DNA from 3 places in the Paradesulfitobacterium aromaticivorans genome. Region 1 is predicted to be linked to each of the others. Evidence: riboswitches for the same ligand, from Rfam matches in the RefSeq annotation. Region 1 holds a riboswitch; each other region holds the start of a gene.
The links. A riboswitch is a leader RNA that binds a small molecule or an ion and turns the genes downstream of it on or off. The one in region 1 is predicted to bind cobalamin.

Region 1 (3,277 bases):
GGGATGATCAGACCGACAAAGCCGATAATACCGACCACGGAAACGGCGGCCGCGGTAAGGAGGGAGCCTACGACCAGGATTCTGATTTTCTTTTTCTCGACATCCATGCCCAAATAAGTGGCGGCATTTTCCCCTAAGGCGATAATGTTGAGGTCGCGTACCTGCAGGGAGAGGTAGAGGAAGCCAAGGACAAAATAAGGCAAGAGAATCCAGACATCCGTCCAGGAGCGGTTGGCGAGGGAGCCCATCATCCAGAAGACGATGAGGTCCATTTGCTGGCCGGAGATTGCGATCAGGAATGAGAGGAAAGCTCCAATCAAGGCCTGTGTAACGACTCCGGCTAAGATCAAGGTTTCGCGTTCGCGCTGTCCCTGGTGCTGGGCTAAAGCCAGGACAAACCCCAGGGAAAGGAGTCCCCCTGCAAAGGAAAAGAGGGGGAGCGCAAACTGCCCCCAGCCAGAGGCGTGGGTAAAGAAGACGATGGAAGTGGCCGCGCCGAAGGCGGCTCCGACAGACACTCCCAGGATGTAAGGGTCAGCCAGGGGGTTGCGCAGGATTCCCTGAAACGCTACCCCCGCAGAGGACAGCATGCTTCCCACCACCAGGGCCAGAAAAATGCGCGGCAGACGCAACTCCCACACAATCGAGTGTTGGGCGATCGTCCAGGTGGGAGTAAGGTCCAGAAAAGGTAGGTGCGAGAACAAGATACGCAGGGAAAGCCCGAACGGGAGCTTGACCGAGCCGATCATAGCGCTTAAGACGATGGAAAAAAGAAGCAGGAAGATAAGCCCCCCTGTTAAGCTTAGCTTTTTTAACGGAAATTTAGCTCTCATGTCCGAACCTTCCTAAGACTTATTAAGATATTTTATCGAATCTCGTCGAATCTCGTCGGATAATGAAGGGGTCAGTCCACAGACCCCTTCTACTTGAAAAGATCCGGGTACAACGCTTTGGCGATTGACTCCAGGCCGTCTGTGATGCGGGGACCGGGGCGGGTGACCATGTCGCTGTCAAGGTCGATTACGCGCTGGTTTTTCACAGCTTCGATATTTTTCCAGCCTTGGCGGGAAAGGATCCCCTCTTTGGCGTTTTTCTGATAGTAGCTGTAGGTGTCAAAGATTACCTGCGGGTTTTTGGCGATGACTTGCTCACTGCTGTACTGAGCCCAACCGGTGACATCGTGGGCGATATTAACTCCACCGGCCTTGGTGACTATTTGATCAAGGAAGGTGCCCGCTCCGGGTGTAAAGAGGTTGGGGTCCACTTCGACAAAAACGTTTAAGCGGTCGGCTTCCTTCACTGTTGCCACTTTCTGAGCGATATTCTGTTCTTTCTCTTTCATAGCCGAGACGATTTTCTTGGCCTCCTCCGGCTTATTAGTGACTTGGCCGAGCTTTTCAATAGTCTGGTAAGTTGAGTCCAGGCTTTGCGGATTGAAAACAGCGACCGGAATCTTTAAGTTGCGGATGGCCGTGATCGTTTTCTCGTCATGCATCCCCAGAATAATCAAATCCGGGTTTAATTTAAGGATTTGCTCGGTATTGGGGTGGAGGCTGTCTTCAAAGACATATTCAACTTTCTGCTGTACTCCTTGCGGGTAATCATCATACTTGGTGACGGCCACAACTTTTCCTTCCAAGCCCAGAGCAAAAAGGGTCTCCGTGGAGCTTGGAACAAAGGAGACAATCCGCTTAGGCTCAGCCGGGATTGTGACTTCCGTGCCTGAATCATCTTTCAATGTAAAGGGATACGTTGTTTGCTGGGCCGAGGCAGTGCCCGTGCCTGCGTTTTTCTCAGGAGTCGTTTTTTGGGGAGCCGTGCCGCAACCGGCCAGAGCAAGCGTCAAGATTAAGGACAGAATAAATAGTATTGATACTGAGTTTTTTCTGAAGGTTTTGTTAGTTGACAATTTCTTTTCCTCCCTCTGTTCTTAAGACGTAAAATTACCTTCTCGTTTGATATCATTAAAGACTTAATGCCATTTAAGACTTTGACGGTATATGGCAAATTAAACAACTAAAAAATCCTTTTATCCTTGAGGATAAAAGGATTTTCATGCTGTTGCGGCTTGCGGGCGTTTATCTGCAACGCCTGTAAGCGCCTAATATCCTTTGCCTCGAAGGATTTAAGCCCTTTCTGCGAGCAGGCAGGTCTCCTGGCTCATGGCCTAGCATTCCACGCCTTCCCATCCTCAGACAGTGGCGTGCGTGTGGATGCTTCCAAGTTACAGTGGCGGGACCGCGCCGGTTTTGCACCGGACTTCCCTTTTCACCTTTCTACGCGTGGGCGCAAGAAAGGAACCTGTTCGCAAATCATGCACTTGTCTTAACCTCTATTGTAACGGATTGTGTCAAATTAGCCAAGAGGCCGGAACAGGGATTTTGTTTGGGCCATGCCGTGGCCTTCGCGATGGAGCAGGTTATATACCACCGGGATGATCACGAGGGTTAAGAGCGTTGAGACGGTCAAGCCGCTCATGATTGCCACCGACATGGGTACAAACAATTCGCTGCCTGAGAAAGCGAGGGGAGCGAGCCCAATTACTGTGGTCATGGCGCTCAAAAAAATCGGGCGGTAGCGTTTACTGACGGCGTCAAAGCATGCATCTCGGACGGACATGCCCTCGGCCCGGGCCTCATTGATAAACTCGATCAGCAAAATAGCGTTTTTGATGACCACTCCCATTAAACTGACGACTCCGACCAAAGCAGTGAAGGAAAGGGGTTGGCGGAAGAGGAAGAGACCGGGGACCACGCCGATGAGGGAAAGGGGAATGGTGAGGAAGATGATGAAGGGTTGGAGGAAAGACTTGAATTGAATCATGAGGATGACATAGATTGCGAACAAGGTCAGGAGGGCAGAGACACCCAGACTGCCGAAGTTATCCTTGATGTTTTTTGTCTCTCCTTCGTAAGATAGCGTAACTCCCTCAAGGACGGCTTTCTGTGCGGCCAGTTTTTCCTTGAGCACTTTTTCAATGCTGACGGCGCTGTAGCCGGGCTTGACTTCACTTGAGACGGTGAGCGTGCGTACCCGGTCATATTTGCGGATCGTTGGGATTTGTGGGCTGAGGCTGATGTGGGAAAAATCTTTGAGTAGAACTTTTTTGCCGGTGATGGAGGATTTGATGGCCAGGTTTGCGAGCTCCTCCGGGGTATGAATGTCGCTTTTGACTAATATAGAGTATTCATTCCCTGCTTTGCGCAGGACCGAGGCTTCCGCTCCTTTTAAGGCGATGTTCACCTGGCGTTGGATGTCATAGTTGGTGACGCCTAAG
Region 2 (3,277 bases), on a different contig from region 1:
GATATGGAATTTTCTCTGGTCGCGAATCGAATCTCAAGTAACCTATCAAATATCGGCTTTTTAATCACGTGCGCTGTCTGGGCGGGCATTAGCTCAACCCTGATGGGTGTGCTGCAGCGGATGATCATGTATTTTACGCTTGATAGAGCCATGTTCATGCGTGACGGATTTTTGACAGTCCCTGCCGATCTATTGCTTGGGGCTTTCGTCACCAGTCTCTATCTGATCCTCCTTGCCGCTAGCGGGTATTTAATCAGGGTGATAATAGAGGTTCATAAGGTTTTTGTTATCCTTATCCCGGCAGTATTGATCGGATTATTAAGATCTTATACCGATTCCTTGATAGCGATCTTTAACTTTTTCACATCAGAACATTTATTATTATTTTTTACGCTCAAAATCCTGAGCGCATCCATCATTCTTTTTGGAATGAGTATTCTTCTTTCGAACAGAATGGAGGTCAGACAATGAATGTCATGCCAAGAAATATTGTTCTTCTGCCTTTGTTATTGCTAATCATTTTTGGGTTTGGCCTCTTGCTGGTGAAGGCAATTAGACCCCGTGTGAACTATTTTACGACCTGGAGAAATAATGCGCGGTTCGCGGGGTTATACCTTGCGTTGCTCATTGTACTCGTCCCTATTTACTATCTGCTGCCGGACCAAGGATTCATGCAAGTTAGTGAAGGTAAAAACTTAGCAGATGCAAGAACGGAAGGCGATATGACTGGTGTATATGATTATCGCTTTCCTCCTGAAGGAAATCTCGATCAACTGCCAGGGGTTTATAAAAACAGCAGTCAAAAATTCAAAGTGGATACGAACAAACTGACTTTGAAGGAAGCGCCGACCATGGGTTATCAAATTCTCATCGCCAGAAAAGACGTCGATGACAGTGAAATCGAAGTGAGTACCTATGTCGCACCCCATGTGGCTGGGGGTATGAATTTTACGAACTTGGTTTTACCCCCAATTATTTCTGTGCAGAATGGGATGTTATCGGTTCAAGCCCCAAGTCAGCAGCAACTGGAATTCAGCCGCTTTAATGCAGACTTTACAATCAATCAATTCAAACAGGTTAATCAAACAATCCAAGGCATGTCGGCTTCGGTGAATGTTGGGTGGAAGGTCATATATCTTCTTGTTCCTAAAAGTTTGGAAATTGACAGTGGAGCGGCTAATGTCCAAATGGTACTTGACCAACGGGACTAAGTTAGTTAAAATCTAATTAGCAATATAATATTTCAAATGTTACAGGTGCCCGCATGGGAGAATAGGGAACTGGGTGAAATTCCCGGACGGACCCGCCACTGTAAAGGTAAGCTGTCGCCATAACCACTCCACTAGGGGGAAGGGGCGAGTAAGCGATGAGCCTGAGCCAGGAGACCTGCCTGTAATGATCTATACCGCCTCGAAGGTAAGGCCGGTTAGGTGAGGATGAAGGTAAAATCCACGCCCTTGTTTTGGTGTGGATTTTTTATTTTACAACAAGAGGAGGAGATTGTTATGACTCAATTAAGCCGTGCCTTAACAGGCATAATCACACCCGAAATGGAACAGGTAGCTGCCCGGGAAGGGGTTGCTCCTGAATTGGTAAGACAAGGAGTCGCTGAAGGGACCATTGTCATACCTCGGAACACACAGCACCCAAACATGATTCCAACAGGCATTGGCAAAGGTCTTAGAACCAAAGTCAGCGCCAGCATTGGTTTGTACGGCAGCAAAGGAAGTATGGATGGTGAACTTGCCAAGATTAAAGCGGCCGTAGGAGCTGGAACGGATGCGATCATGGATTTGAGCGTAAGCGGAGATATTGATGCTATGCGCAAGGAAAGTTTGGCAGCTGCAAGTATGCCGGTGGGAACACTGCCTTATTACCAAGCGGTGGCTGAAACTGCCCAAAAGTATGGTACATCCGTAAAAATGGAAGTTGAAGAATTATTCGAGGTCATTGAACGGCAGGCCGCCGACGGTGTGGACTTCCTGGCCCTGCACTGTGGTACGACCATGAGCATTGTGGAACGGGCCAAACAGGAAAAGAGGCTTGATCCTCTGGTAAGTTACGGAGGCTCGCATTTAATCGGCTGGATGTTACATAACCGGCAGGAAAACCCACTGTATGAATACTACGACCGAGTTCTGGAAATTGCCCGCAAGTATGACGTAACAGTCAGCATTGCCGACGGGATGCGGCCGGGCTGTTTGGCTGATTCCCTGGACGGCGCTCAAGTTCAGGAGTTGGTGGTTATTGGTGAACTGGTAAGGCGGGCCAGGGAAGCGGGTGTTCAAGTCATGGTCAAAGGACCGGGTCACGTTCCTTTGAACCAGTTAAAAGCGACTGTGACCCTGCAAAAGAGCCTGTGCAAAGGGGCTCCCTACTTTGTGTTCGGACCGGTAGTCACGGATATTGCTGCCGGTTACGACCACATTAGTGCAGCCATAGGGGGTGCAATCAGCGCCTGGGCCGGGGCTGAGTTCTTATGCTATGTCACGCCTGCCGAACACATCGGTCTTCCTGATGTTAATCAAGTTCATGAAGGCGTGGTAGCTGCCCGGATCGCTGCCCATGCCGCCGACTTAGCTAAAGGTTTACCCGGGGCGGCAGAGTGGGATCTGGAGCTTTCCCGGGCCAGGAAAGCTTTGGATTGGAAAAAACAGATTGATTTGGCCATAGATCCTGAACGCGCCGGGTATATGAGAAAGACCAGGAGTGATGATACCGTGGCCGGCTGCGCCATGTGCGGTAAGTACTGCGCCATGGACATCGTGTCACAATATTTAGGGACATCCAAAGTAACTTGCTAATAACTCCCATAGCTCTAGCGTGGCACTTATAGTCACCGGGAAATATCGTTTCGAACATCAATTATAGGAAAGGGTGATATTAATGACGCAGGTATTAGCAGCCCGGGCGGGTAAAATTACTCCGGAAATGGAAGCGGTCGCTAAACGGGAAAATGTTGACGTCAATTTTATCCGGGAGGGAGTGGCCTCCGGCAGGATCGTCATTCCCCGAAATATTAACCGGAGAGATTTTAATTACTGTGGCATCGGACAAGGTCTGCGCATCAAAGTCAATGCGTTGATTGGCACCTCCAGCAACCGTGAGGATCTGTCCATGGAAGAGAGAAAACTGGCCTTTGTTGAAGAGGCAGGATGTGATGCTCTTATGGATTTAAGCACCGGAGGGAATATTGACGGCATGAGGCGTCTGAGCCTGGAAAAAGCCAACATTGCTGTTGGCAGTGTACCTATTTACCAGGCCACAATTGAAGCTA
Region 3 (3,277 bases), on a different contig from region 1:
GACATTGAATACGCTCCAAGAAGCATTAAAAAAGGCACTGTAATTTTAATTAACTTGGACTCTTTTCTATAAAGGAGCATTAGATGACTTTATTTAGTCAATGGTACGCTTTCCTAGGACAAGTAAATAATTTTTTGAGTCCTTATTTGTCAGGTCTGTCGTTGCAGCTCCACATTCCGGTGTTATCGGCTCTGCTTTTGGGGTTGCTTGGTTCCACCGCTCCTTGTCAACTATCAACAAACTTTAGTGCTTTGGGTTTATTTACCCAAAAAATTAGCAAAAAGAAGGAGTGTTTATCAGCAGCCTTTTCATTTACCCTAGGAAAAGTAGTTGTGTACACGTTAATAGGTTCACTGACGATCTTGTTGGGAATTAAGCTTAACCAGGAAGCAATTCCTATCGTACAAGTAGTCAGAAAGGCCCTTGGTCCTTTGATGTTAATCGTTGGTCTATATTTGCTTGGATTGTTTAAGACAAAATTATCGCTGTTTACTTCATTAGAACGAAACCTGATAAGACATATACCTAACATCAAAAATATACGGGAGTTCTTCTTAGGTGTAGTTTATTCTTTGGCCTTTTGCCCAACTCTCTTTTGGCTGTTTTTCGGTATTGTTATCCCGTTGGGGGTTTCAACTCAGGGGGGAATTATTTTACCTGGACTGTTCGCTATCGGAACAGTCATACCGTTATTAGTTATTACCTTTTTACTTGCCTATGGTATAGGAACAACAAAATTGTTTACAAGGAATGTACCAAGGATAAATGCAATTCTTCAGAAGGTAGGGGGTGTTATTTTTATTCTAGCAGGTATTAACGATTTTATTGCCTACTGGCTAATTTAGGGAAAAACCTTTTATTTTTCACAAGAAATTCATAACTTCTTCATAATCTTGTAGTATTATTTTTAATGTATAGAGGCTCAACTAAATATCTTTGGATGAGTGATTCTTTTCCGAGGGAAAGAATTGAAAAGGGAAGTCAGTTGAAGCTGACGCGGTGCCCGCCACTGTAAGAGGAAGTTAACTCGCATTATGTCACTGGGATATATCCGGGAAGACGTGAGTTGACGATGAACTTGAGCCAGGAGACCTGCTTATTCCAACATTTCTACAACCTACGGGATGTTAGGGAGGTGTTTTTATTGTGTGCCGTTTTTGTGCAAAACTGCGGCTGGATAATTATCCCTAATTTATAGATTAGGGATTTATTTTTGCCCGTCATTCAGAAAACACTAACAATCAGTTTTGGCCCCTTATTTTTGATTTATTGATCAGTAAATCCCTGAGTAAAGAGTATTGTTCTCTTGGGTCGGTTCCCAATGAGTTAGAAGAACCGTATTTAATTGACTCATTTATTATTTTTGGAGGTAATTGATGATGAATTATGCCAATAAAAATGTGGTTTCACACAAAAAGTTTAATCTTAATTTATCGTTACCGGTACAATTATTGTCTGTTTTAGCTCTGACGGGTTTAGTCCTCTTTACCTTATTATTTAGCACTTACCCGCCCTTACATGATTCAGTGCATGCCCTCCGGCATGCACTAATGATTATTCCTTGTCATTAATTTAAGTATACAATTAGAAAGAGGTGTTAAATCAGTGAATACTCGAATCGCGGTTTATATACGGCCATTATTATTGGCTTTTCTAGTGCTATTTCTTTTTACTCCTTCCCCAACGCATGCTGCTGAGGAAAACGACCTGCAGATTCAACTGCAATCTACTCCGGAGTTTAATGTAATCAAGCCTAATTTTGATTCCCAGTTTTCCATCGTAGTGAAAGATAATAAGGGGCAACCTGTGAAGGATGTAGAACTGGCCTTCACCCTGGAAAGCCCCGCTGCAAAGTTCTTTCCTTCTACTGATGTTCCAAGAGTGGAGGGTCTGACTCTGATGAAGAGCAAGGTTTTTGTTCCCGATGGGAAACTGGACTTTGGATATGTCTTCCCAATCAGAGGAGAATATGCTCTAACGGTTAAAGCTACACCAACCGGAAACCCCAATCATGCGGTAGAAAAAACCCTGCACTTTACGATTAACGAAAACCCAACTAAAGTAAGGAATGTTTCGATTTTTATTTCAGTGCTGTTGCTTTTGGGATTTGCAACGGGATATATATTAACCTCGCGTAGAGTGGCTGGGGAGGTAGTAGAAGTATGAAACTTAAGACTTTTTTAATGATTGGACTCGTAATAGCTTTAAGTATGACAACCGCACCTCTCCTGGCCATGACCATGAATCATCAATCGGCAGATTTCAACCCTATCGTGAAATCTGCGGAAAACGGCCAGGTTAAATTAACTGTTAATGTAAACCCTGGAATGTCGACGGTAGGACACCTGACTAAATTTACCGGACAAATAGTAGATAAAGCCACCGGTCAGCCGGTAACCAATGTTCTAGTAAAAATCAATGCCCATCACATGGAAGAAGATAAAAACGTACTGCATACCGAGTTTGTATCGACTGACGGTGGTTTTGGCTTTGATAACATGTTTGCTGACGGTGCTGAACACCTCCTGACCTTTATGATTGAGCCGACGGCTACTTCTTCGATTAAGTTTACACCTGTAGGAACAGAGTTCCCGGTAGAAGTGATGGGAGTTCAGCCCCCTACCGGTGTTAAAGTTAAGACTATGATCTTTTTGATGGTTGTCATTGCCTTCGGAATGGTTGCAGGAGTTATTACTCCAAAATCCCTCAAGTCTCGTCAATCTAAGAGACTTATAACCGCACCCGATTCGAATACTTAGGATAGGTTAGGTTAAAGATGAATCGTCTACTTTTCTTTTTACTGGATAAAATGCTACTGATCTTGGCTAGTAGAGCACATAGCGGGCAATTGGCTTTGGGGTTGCAGATTTTTGAAAAATACTTTAGCGAGCAACCGGACAGGTTATACGAAGTTTGCCAGGACTACACTGGTAGGAAGCAGTGGTTCTTTCGATTTATTGCTGGAAAATATTTGAGCCGGTTTTACCTTGAAGAACCTGCTAAGGTGATTACGCTTTTGGAAGAACTGGCTGTTGATCCGGTATGGCAGGTGAGAGAAGGAGCTGCCTGGGGTATTGCTGCCCTTTGGGATCTGACGGATAACAGTGTTTTAGACTACTATTCCAGGTGGCTTGGGGATGAACGGGAATATTTGCGAGCTACGGCAGCTCTGTCTTTGGTACCGGTTATTAGGAAAGGAGATTCTACTTTGCTTCCGTTGCTAATACCGTTATTAGACCGACTGGTAGTTGATGAAAGTAAAGCAGTACGTAGACTC

Region 2: it holds a riboswitch for cobalamin, as region 1 does, so the genes downstream of both, thiC (phosphomethylpyrimidine synthase ThiC) here and ACYQ2N_RS13285 (ABC transporter substrate-binding protein) in region 1, are expected to answer to the same signal.
Region 3: it holds a riboswitch for cobalamin, as region 1 does, so the genes downstream of both, ACYQ2N_RS22050 (CbtB domain-containing protein) here and ACYQ2N_RS13285 (ABC transporter substrate-binding protein) in region 1, are expected to answer to the same signal.

What each region holds. Positions count from the first base shown of each region.
Region 1 covers NZ_BAAHYT010000010.1:1,556,365-1,559,641, forward strand. The annotation lists gene ACYQ2N_RS13280 (FecCD family ABC transporter permease) at 1-833, opposite strand, end outside; gene ACYQ2N_RS13285 (ABC transporter substrate-binding protein) at 923-1,909, opposite strand; cobalamin riboswitch at 2,129-2,320, opposite strand; gene ACYQ2N_RS13290 (efflux RND transporter permease subunit) at 2,356-3,277, opposite strand, start outside.
Region 2 covers NZ_BAAHYT010000009.1:99,134-102,410, reverse strand. The annotation lists gene ACYQ2N_RS05015 (hypothetical protein) at 1-471, shown strand, start outside; gene ACYQ2N_RS05010 (hypothetical protein) at 468-1,211, shown strand; cobalamin riboswitch at 1,238-1,408, shown strand; gene thiC (phosphomethylpyrimidine synthase ThiC) at 1,506-2,804, shown strand; gene bzaB (B12 lower ligand biosynthesis ThiC-like protein BzaB) at 2,887-3,277, shown strand, end outside.
Region 3 covers NZ_BAAHYT010000011.1:1,082,146-1,085,422, reverse strand. The annotation lists gene ACYQ2N_RS22060 (TlpA family protein disulfide reductase) at 1-43, shown strand, start outside; gene ACYQ2N_RS22055 (sulfite exporter TauE/SafE family protein) at 84-845, shown strand; cobalamin riboswitch at 926-1,114, shown strand; gene ACYQ2N_RS22050 (CbtB domain-containing protein) at 1,377-1,571, shown strand; gene ACYQ2N_RS22045 (hypothetical protein) at 1,606-2,166, shown strand; gene ACYQ2N_RS22040 (hypothetical protein) at 2,163-2,759, shown strand; gene ACYQ2N_RS22035 (DNA alkylation repair protein) at 2,777-3,277, shown strand, end outside.